DNA from 2 places in the Brachybacterium sp. SYSU DS0246 genome. Region 2 is predicted to be linked to the other one. Evidence: riboswitches for the same ligand, from Rfam matches in the RefSeq annotation. Region 2 holds a riboswitch; the other holds the start of a gene.
What was found. Region 2 has a riboswitch for FMN ahead of pnuC (nicotinamide riboside transporter PnuC). Riboswitches for the same ligand answer to the same signal wherever they lie in the genome.

Region 1 (3,318 bases), on a different contig from region 2:
CGCTCCGGCCAGTGCGCCGACCGTCAGCTTCTCGACGTACTTCGCGAGCACGTCGACCTCCAGGTTGACCCGGTCGCCCACGCGGCGCAGGCCGAGCGTGGTGCGCTCGAGGGTCTCGGGGATCAGCGCGATGGTGACCAGGCCGTCCTCGAGCGCGGCGACGGTGAGGCTCACCCCGTCCACGGTGAGCGAGCCCTTCTCCACGAGGTAGCGATCCAGGCCCGGGGTGCTCAGGCGCAGCAGCGTCCCGCCCTGGCCCTCCTCCCGGCCCAGAACCTCCCCGACCCGGTCGACATGGCCCTGGACGATGTGCCCGCCCAGGCGCCCGTCGGCGCGCAACGAGCGCTCGAGGTTCACGCGGTCGCCGGCGCTGAGACCCGCGAGGGTGGTGGCGGCGAGGGTGGTGGGGATGACGTCGGCGGTCCAGATCTCGCCGTCGATGTCCGCGACGGTCAGGCAGCAGCCGCTGACGGCGATCGAGTCGCCGAGGGCGACGTCCTCGAGGACGTGGGGCGAGCGGATCCGCAGCCGGACGGTGCCGTGGTCGGGCCCGGTCCCGTCGGGCCGGGGCTGGTCGGGATGGGACTGGTCGGGCGGGATGACGGCGTCGACCGTCCCCAGCTCCTCGATGAGGCCTGTGAACATGGTGGGTTCCCTTCGGGTCAGGGTCGGGTGGTGCGGGGGCGCAGGGTCAGCTGGAGGTCGGTGCGCCCGTCGGGTGAGGTCAGTGGCTCGGTGGTGACGAGGTCGAGGTCGAGGCGGTCGGCGATCGTGGTGATGCCGAGGTCACCGATCCCGGCGGGGCCGGCGCCGAGCAGGGTCGGGGCGAGGTGGACGATGAGTTCGTCGACCGTGCCGGCGGCGAGGAAGGCGGCGGTGAGAGTGGGCCCGCCCTCGAGCAGCACGTGGCGTTGCCCGCGCTCGAAAAGATCGGTGAGGGCGCTGGAGGGATCCCGGGTGCGCAGCGGGATCTCGGGGCCGGCTCCGTCCAGGGCCGGCAGCGGCGGGTGGTCGCTGGTGCCCATGACGGCCCGGTGCGGCTGCCGGGGCAGGAGCGTGCCGTCGCCCCGGCGGGCGGTGAGGGTCGGATGGTCCGCGCGCGCGGTGCCGGTACCGATCAGCACGGTGTCGCAGGTGGCGCGGAGGCGGTGGACCTCCTGCCGGGCGGTCTCGCCGGTGATCCAGCGGCTGCTGCCGTCGGCCGCGGCAGCCCTGCCGTCCAGGGTGAGGGCGATCTTCGCGGTGACCAGGGGGCGGCCGTGCCGCAAGCCGTGCTCCCAGCCGCGGTTCAGGGCGGCCGCCCGCGCCGCGAGATCCTCCGGGACCTCGTCCTCGACCTCGATCCCTGCGGCGCGCAGCGTCTCGATCCCGCCGGCGGCCACGGGGTTCGGATCCCGGCGGGCGATGACGACCCGGGCGATGCCGGCGGCGATCAGCGCGTCCGCGCACGGATCGGTGCGGCCGACGTGGGTGCAGGGCTCGAGCGTGACGACGGCCGTCGCCCCGGCCGGCGATCCCCTTCCCTCACGGCGAGCGCCGGCGAGGGCGTCGGCTTCGGCGTGGGCCGTGCCGGCCCCGCGGTGGTGGCCTTCGGCGAGGACCGTGCCGTCCGGGGTCAGCAGGACGCAGCCGACGCGGGGATTGGGGCCGAGGGGGACGCCAGGATCCGCCGCGATCTCCAAGGCGCGGCGCAGGGCGTCGCGCTCATGCGTGTTCAGCATGCTCTCTCCTCCGGTCCGCGTCGCTCGCGGTCCGGAGTGAGGGAGGGGTCACGGAGGCGGCGTCACTCCGGGGTGCCGCTGCCGGCGCACGGAGAGTGCGCGGCCAGGGCCGTCCGGAGGACGACGTCGCGTGCGCTTCCCATCCGGACTCTGACCGTCGGTCCAGGAGTTCCACCTGGTCAACCGAGGGCCGAAGGCCATCGGGTCGCGGACTGTCACCGCCGGCTCGGAATTTCACCGACCCCAGTGCACGCGAGCTTTCCAGCTCGTCGGAGCCCACGCTAGCAGTCGGTGGCCCGCCGTGGCGGGGCCGAGGCGCGTCTCACCCGTAGGTGTCGCGGGGTCCGCGCCAGGTGACAGTGCGCCGGCCCTTCTTCCAGCTGCGCTCGGCCGCGGCCGGGCCCGTGACCCGCAGCTCGGAGATCACGTGGGCGCCGATGTGCTCCTCGATGGTCGTGATCAGCTGGGGTGAGAGCATCCGCAGCTGGGATGCCCAGGCGGAGGAGGAGGCGCTGACCACGAGCACGCCGTCCTCGAAGCTGACGGGGCGGCAGTGGGTGCTGATCCGTTCGCCCACGATGTCGTCCCATTCCTCCAGCACGCGCCCGGCGCTCATCCCCGCGTTCCAGCCCAGGTTCCCCAGCACTTTGCGCAGCACGGTCTCGATGCTCTGGGGGTCCCGGGGGTCCGGCCGGGCGCCCGAGTAGCCGGGCGCGCTGCCGGATCGGTCGCGCACATCTCGTGCCTGGGTCTTCGCCGAGATGGGGAACAGGCCCCGGTCCCGCGCCGCGGCCCGCGAGCGGTTGACCGTGCGGCGGGCCAGTTCGAAGGGGTCGGCCACGGCGGCGAGGTCCGGGGGGTCGTACAGCTCCTCGGTCTCGTCCGCGCCCACCGTGCCGTCACCGTCGCCGGGACCACCAGGGGCGCCCGCCCCGAAGGCCGCGTCCGGGCCGGTGCTGCCCTCGCGGCGCGACCGGGCCGACCCGCTCGGGGCCGTCGCCCGTGAGCCGCGGCCCGATTCCTCCGGTGGAGCCGGCAGTGCCTGTCCGGCTGAGGGGCCGGGACGCGCGCCGTCGGTGCGACCGGTCCAGGTGGAGAGGTCGTAGGGATTGGCGAGGCGCGGCCGGGAGGGACCGTCGCTGCCTGGGTCGCCGCCGGGACGCGGGGTCATGGCCGGCTCCCGTCCTCGCGGGGCACGGCCGCTCCCAGGCTGACGTCGACGACGTGGATCTCGCCGTCCAGGGACGCGGGGATGTCACTGTCGTTCGCGGTGGTGATCAGCACCTGCGACGCGTGGGTGACGATCCGCCCCAAGCGGTCGCGGCGGCGGGTGTCGAGCTCGCTGAAGACGTCGTCGAGGATGAGGATCGGTTCACCGTCCCCGAGGTCGCCCTCCTCGAGCCGCAGCAGATCGTAGGAGGCCAGTCGCAGGGCGAGGGCCAGGGACCAGGACTCGCCGTGGCTGGCATAGCCCTTGGCGGGGAAGTCGTGCAGCCGGATCTCGAGGTCGTCGCGATGCGGCCCGCTGAGCGTGACGCCGCGGTCGATCTCCTCGTCGTGGCGGCGGGCGAGCAGATCCAGCAGCACGTCGTGGATC
Region 2 (3,318 bases):
AGCATGTCCTGGCCGGTGATGCCGACGTCCACGGTGCCGGAGCCGACGTAGACCGCGATGTCCCGGGGGCGCAGATGGAACAGCTCGACGTCGTTGTCCTCGTCGAGGACGACGAGCTCCTTGGCCATGCCGCGGCGGCGGTAGCCGGCCTCCTGCAGCAGATCAGCGGCGGGCTCTGACAGAGCGCCCTTGTTGGGAACAGCGATGCGCAGCACGGATACTCCTTCGCCGCCTCGGGGCGGCGCACGGAACGGGGACGGATGGTGGTCAGGGGTGGAGAGGGGCGATGCTGACGTGCGGGCGAGGCGCGTGGGACCCGGCGACCGCGGGGCCCGACGGTCTCGCCGTCGGATCTCGGATCAGAGCCGGCCGTAGACGTCCTCGAGGGTGATGCCCTTGGCGACCATCATCACCTGCAAGTGGTAGATCAGCTGGCTGATCTCGGTGGCCGCGTCGTCATGGGTCTCATGCTCGCAGGCCATCCATACCTCGGCCGCTTCCTCGACGATCTTCTTGCCGATCCCATGGACCCCCGAGTCCAGTTCGCGGACGGTGCCCGACCCCTCGGGTCGGGTGCGGGCCTTCTCGGTGAGCTCGGCGAACAACGCCTCGAAATCCTTCACGGGGCGTAGCTTACGCGTCATGACGGGGAGGCTGCGTGCCCGGCCGTCGACCGGATGTCGACGACTCATGGACAGGCGATCTCACCGGGTGCTCGCGGTGGGATCCGGGGGGCGGATGCTCCGTGGCCGCGTCCTTCTCCGGGGCTCGACTGCGGCCATGCGTCAGCCACCACACGAGCAGACCCGTCAGGGTCGCAGCGATGACCAGTCCCACCAGTGCGATGAACAGAAGGACGACCACGAACGGATTGCGGAAGAGGTTCAATGGGTACTCCTGTTCGTCGCTGAGCGGCCGCGTCGTTCGTCGCACGACCCGGGGTCCACGGTACGGGGACTCGCGCGCAGCGCGCTCATTCCTGGCGGACCGTCGGATCCAGGTGGGCTGTCTCGACGGTGACCCGTTCGTCGTGCTCTCGCCGGTTGCGCACCCGCCACCAGACGAAGAACCCCGTCAGCGTGAACACGCCGTAGAAGAGGTACATCAGGGCGCTGGCGTAGTAGCCCGCACTGACCAGCAGGGGGACGCCGACGATGTCGACGGCCACCCAGATCAGCCAGAACTCGACCCAGCCCTTGGCCATCCCGAAGGTGGCCAGGAGGCTGCCCACGAAGATCCACGCGTCGGCCCAGACGGGCTCGTAGGAGCCCAGGGCCCGAAAGATCGGGGTGAGCCCGGCGGTGCCGCCGACCATGGCGACGAGCAGGAGGATGCGGGTCCGCCAGGAGGCCCACTCGGGCTCGACGGCGGTGCCGCCCTCGTGCCGAGCCTGCTGCCAGCGGACCCAGCCGTAGATGCTGGTGGCGATGAACATCACCTGGCGGCCAGCCTGGCCGAGCAGATCCACGGTCCCGGCGCTGCCGAACAGGGAGCCCAGGAACACCGTCAGCAGAAGCGCGTTGCCGGCGATGCCGATGGGCCAGGCCCAGACCTTGCGGCGCATGCCACCGAGCGCGCTGAGCAGGCCGAAGAGGTTGCCGAGCACCTCGCGCCAGAGGATGAACTGCCCGCCCGCGAACTCGAGTCGCGCGTCGAAGAGCCACTGCAGAAGATCCATGCCGGTCCTTTCTCCGCCGATGCAGTGGCTCCGGGGGAAAAGGGGTTCCGGCAGGCCGCCGGGAGGCGCCAGGGCGCGCCGGCGACATGCAGGACGTGCGCCTCTCATCCAGGCTGTACTGTCGGTGCCGGAATTCCACCGGCTCCACCGCCGAAGCGGGTCGCGGACTGTCACCGCCGGCTCGGACTTTCACCGACCCCGGAGCACGTCACTGGTCGTGACGGGACAATGCTAGCCGCCTCGCGTCGTGACCCGGCGGGCCCGTGGCCGAGTGTGGCGAACGCCCTCCCGCCGGGGCAGCGGGCACCGGTCGACCCCGACGATTCGGGGGCTGAGCCCCCGATCGCTCGGGGCTCCTATGTCCCGGACTTCATGAGCCCCGGTGAGCGGCGTGCGAGGCTCAGTGACCCCCGTGGCCTCGCGCCAGCTCCCGCAGGGCCGTGATCTCCTCGGCGGCGTCCTGGGCCTTGTAGATGGCGGAGCCGGCGACGAACACGTTCGCTCCGGCCTCGGCGCAGCGTTCGATGGTCTCGCGGCTGACCCCGCCGTCGACCTGGATGGACACCTCGAGGTTGGCCTCGCTGATCGCGCCGCGGGCGCGGCGGATCTTGGGCAGCATCGTCTCCAGGAAGCTCTGCCCGCCGAATCCGGGTTCGACGGTCATGATCAGCAGCATGTCGAACTCGCCGATGACGTCCAGCAGCGGTTCCACCGCGGTGGCCGGGCGCAGCGCCACGCCGACGGCGGTGTTCTTGCGGCGCAGTTCGCGGGCCAGCTTGATCGGCGCCTTGGCGGCCTCGAGATGGAAGGTGACCGAGTCCGCGCCGGCCTCGGCGAAGGCGGGGGCCTGGCGGTCGGCGTCCTCGATCATCAGGTGAGCGTCCACGGGGATGTCGCTGCGTCCCACGATCTGCTCGACGACGCTGGGGCCGAAGGTCAGGTTGGGCACGAAGTGGTTGTCCATCACGTCCACGTGGACGCTGTCGGCGCTGGCGATCTTGTCCAGCTCGGTGCCGATGCTCATCAGGTCCGCGTTGAGGATGCTGGGGTGGATGTACTGGCCATCGGTCGAGTACGGGGAGTTCATGAGGGCGAGGTTCCTTCCGCGAGGGGGATCGGGTGCTTGCGCAGCAGGGAGATGTACATGGCGTCGGTGCCGTGCACGTGGGGCCAGAGCTGCACGGCGGGCCCCTCCCCGAGGTCCACCTCGTGGGCCTTGGCCGGTTGGATCGCGGCGCGCACGGCGTCTCGGGCATCGAGCTGCTCGACGTCCTCACGTCGGGAGAGGACGTCGGTGACCACGAGTCGGGTCTCGGCGAGGTGCGGGGAGCACGTCACGTAGGCGACGACGCCTCCGGGCGCGGTGGCGTCCAGCGCGGAGGTCAGCAGGTCGCGCTGGAGCACGCCGAGGTGGCCGATGTCCCCGGGCGTGCGGCGCCAGCGGGACTCGGGGCGGCGGCGCAGGGCGCCCAGACCCGAGCACGGCACGTCGACCAGGACCCGGGAGAAGTGCCCGGGCAGTTCCGCACCGATCTCGGTGCCGTCGGCGGTGCGGGTGGTGATCTCGCAGCCGGCCTCCTGCAGGGGCGCGATGGAGCGGTCGACGAGTTCGGTGCGGTGGGGCTGGACCTCGACCGCGA

Region 1: linked by a shared signal. The riboswitch ahead of ribD (bifunctional diaminohydroxyphosphoribosylaminopyrimidine deaminase/5-amino-6-(5-phosphoribosylamino)uracil reductase RibD) and the one ahead of pnuC (nicotinamide riboside transporter PnuC) in region 2 are both predicted to bind FMN.

What each region holds. Positions count from the first base shown of each region.
Region 1 is NZ_JBZXYT010000054.1:921-4,238, reverse strand. Features, by position in the region: gene AC5020_RS16670 (riboflavin synthase) at 1-645, opposite strand, end outside; gene ribD (bifunctional diaminohydroxyphosphoribosylaminopyrimidine deaminase/5-amino-6-(5-phosphoribosylamino)uracil reductase RibD) at 663-1,721, opposite strand; FMN riboswitch at 1,848-1,977, opposite strand; gene AC5020_RS16660 (DciA family protein) at 2,044-2,892, opposite strand; gene recF (DNA replication/repair protein RecF) at 2,889-3,318, opposite strand, start outside.
Region 2 is NZ_JBZXYT010000004.1:134,003-137,320, reverse strand. Features, by position in the region: gene hisG (ATP phosphoribosyltransferase) at 1-215, opposite strand, end outside; gene AC5020_RS03390 (phosphoribosyl-ATP diphosphatase) at 360-623, opposite strand; gene pnuC (nicotinamide riboside transporter PnuC) at 974-1,678, opposite strand; FMN riboswitch at 1,771-1,888, opposite strand; gene rpe (ribulose-phosphate 3-epimerase) at 2,079-2,765, opposite strand; gene AC5020_RS03375 (RsmB/NOP family class I SAM-dependent RNA methyltransferase) at 2,762-3,318, opposite strand, start outside.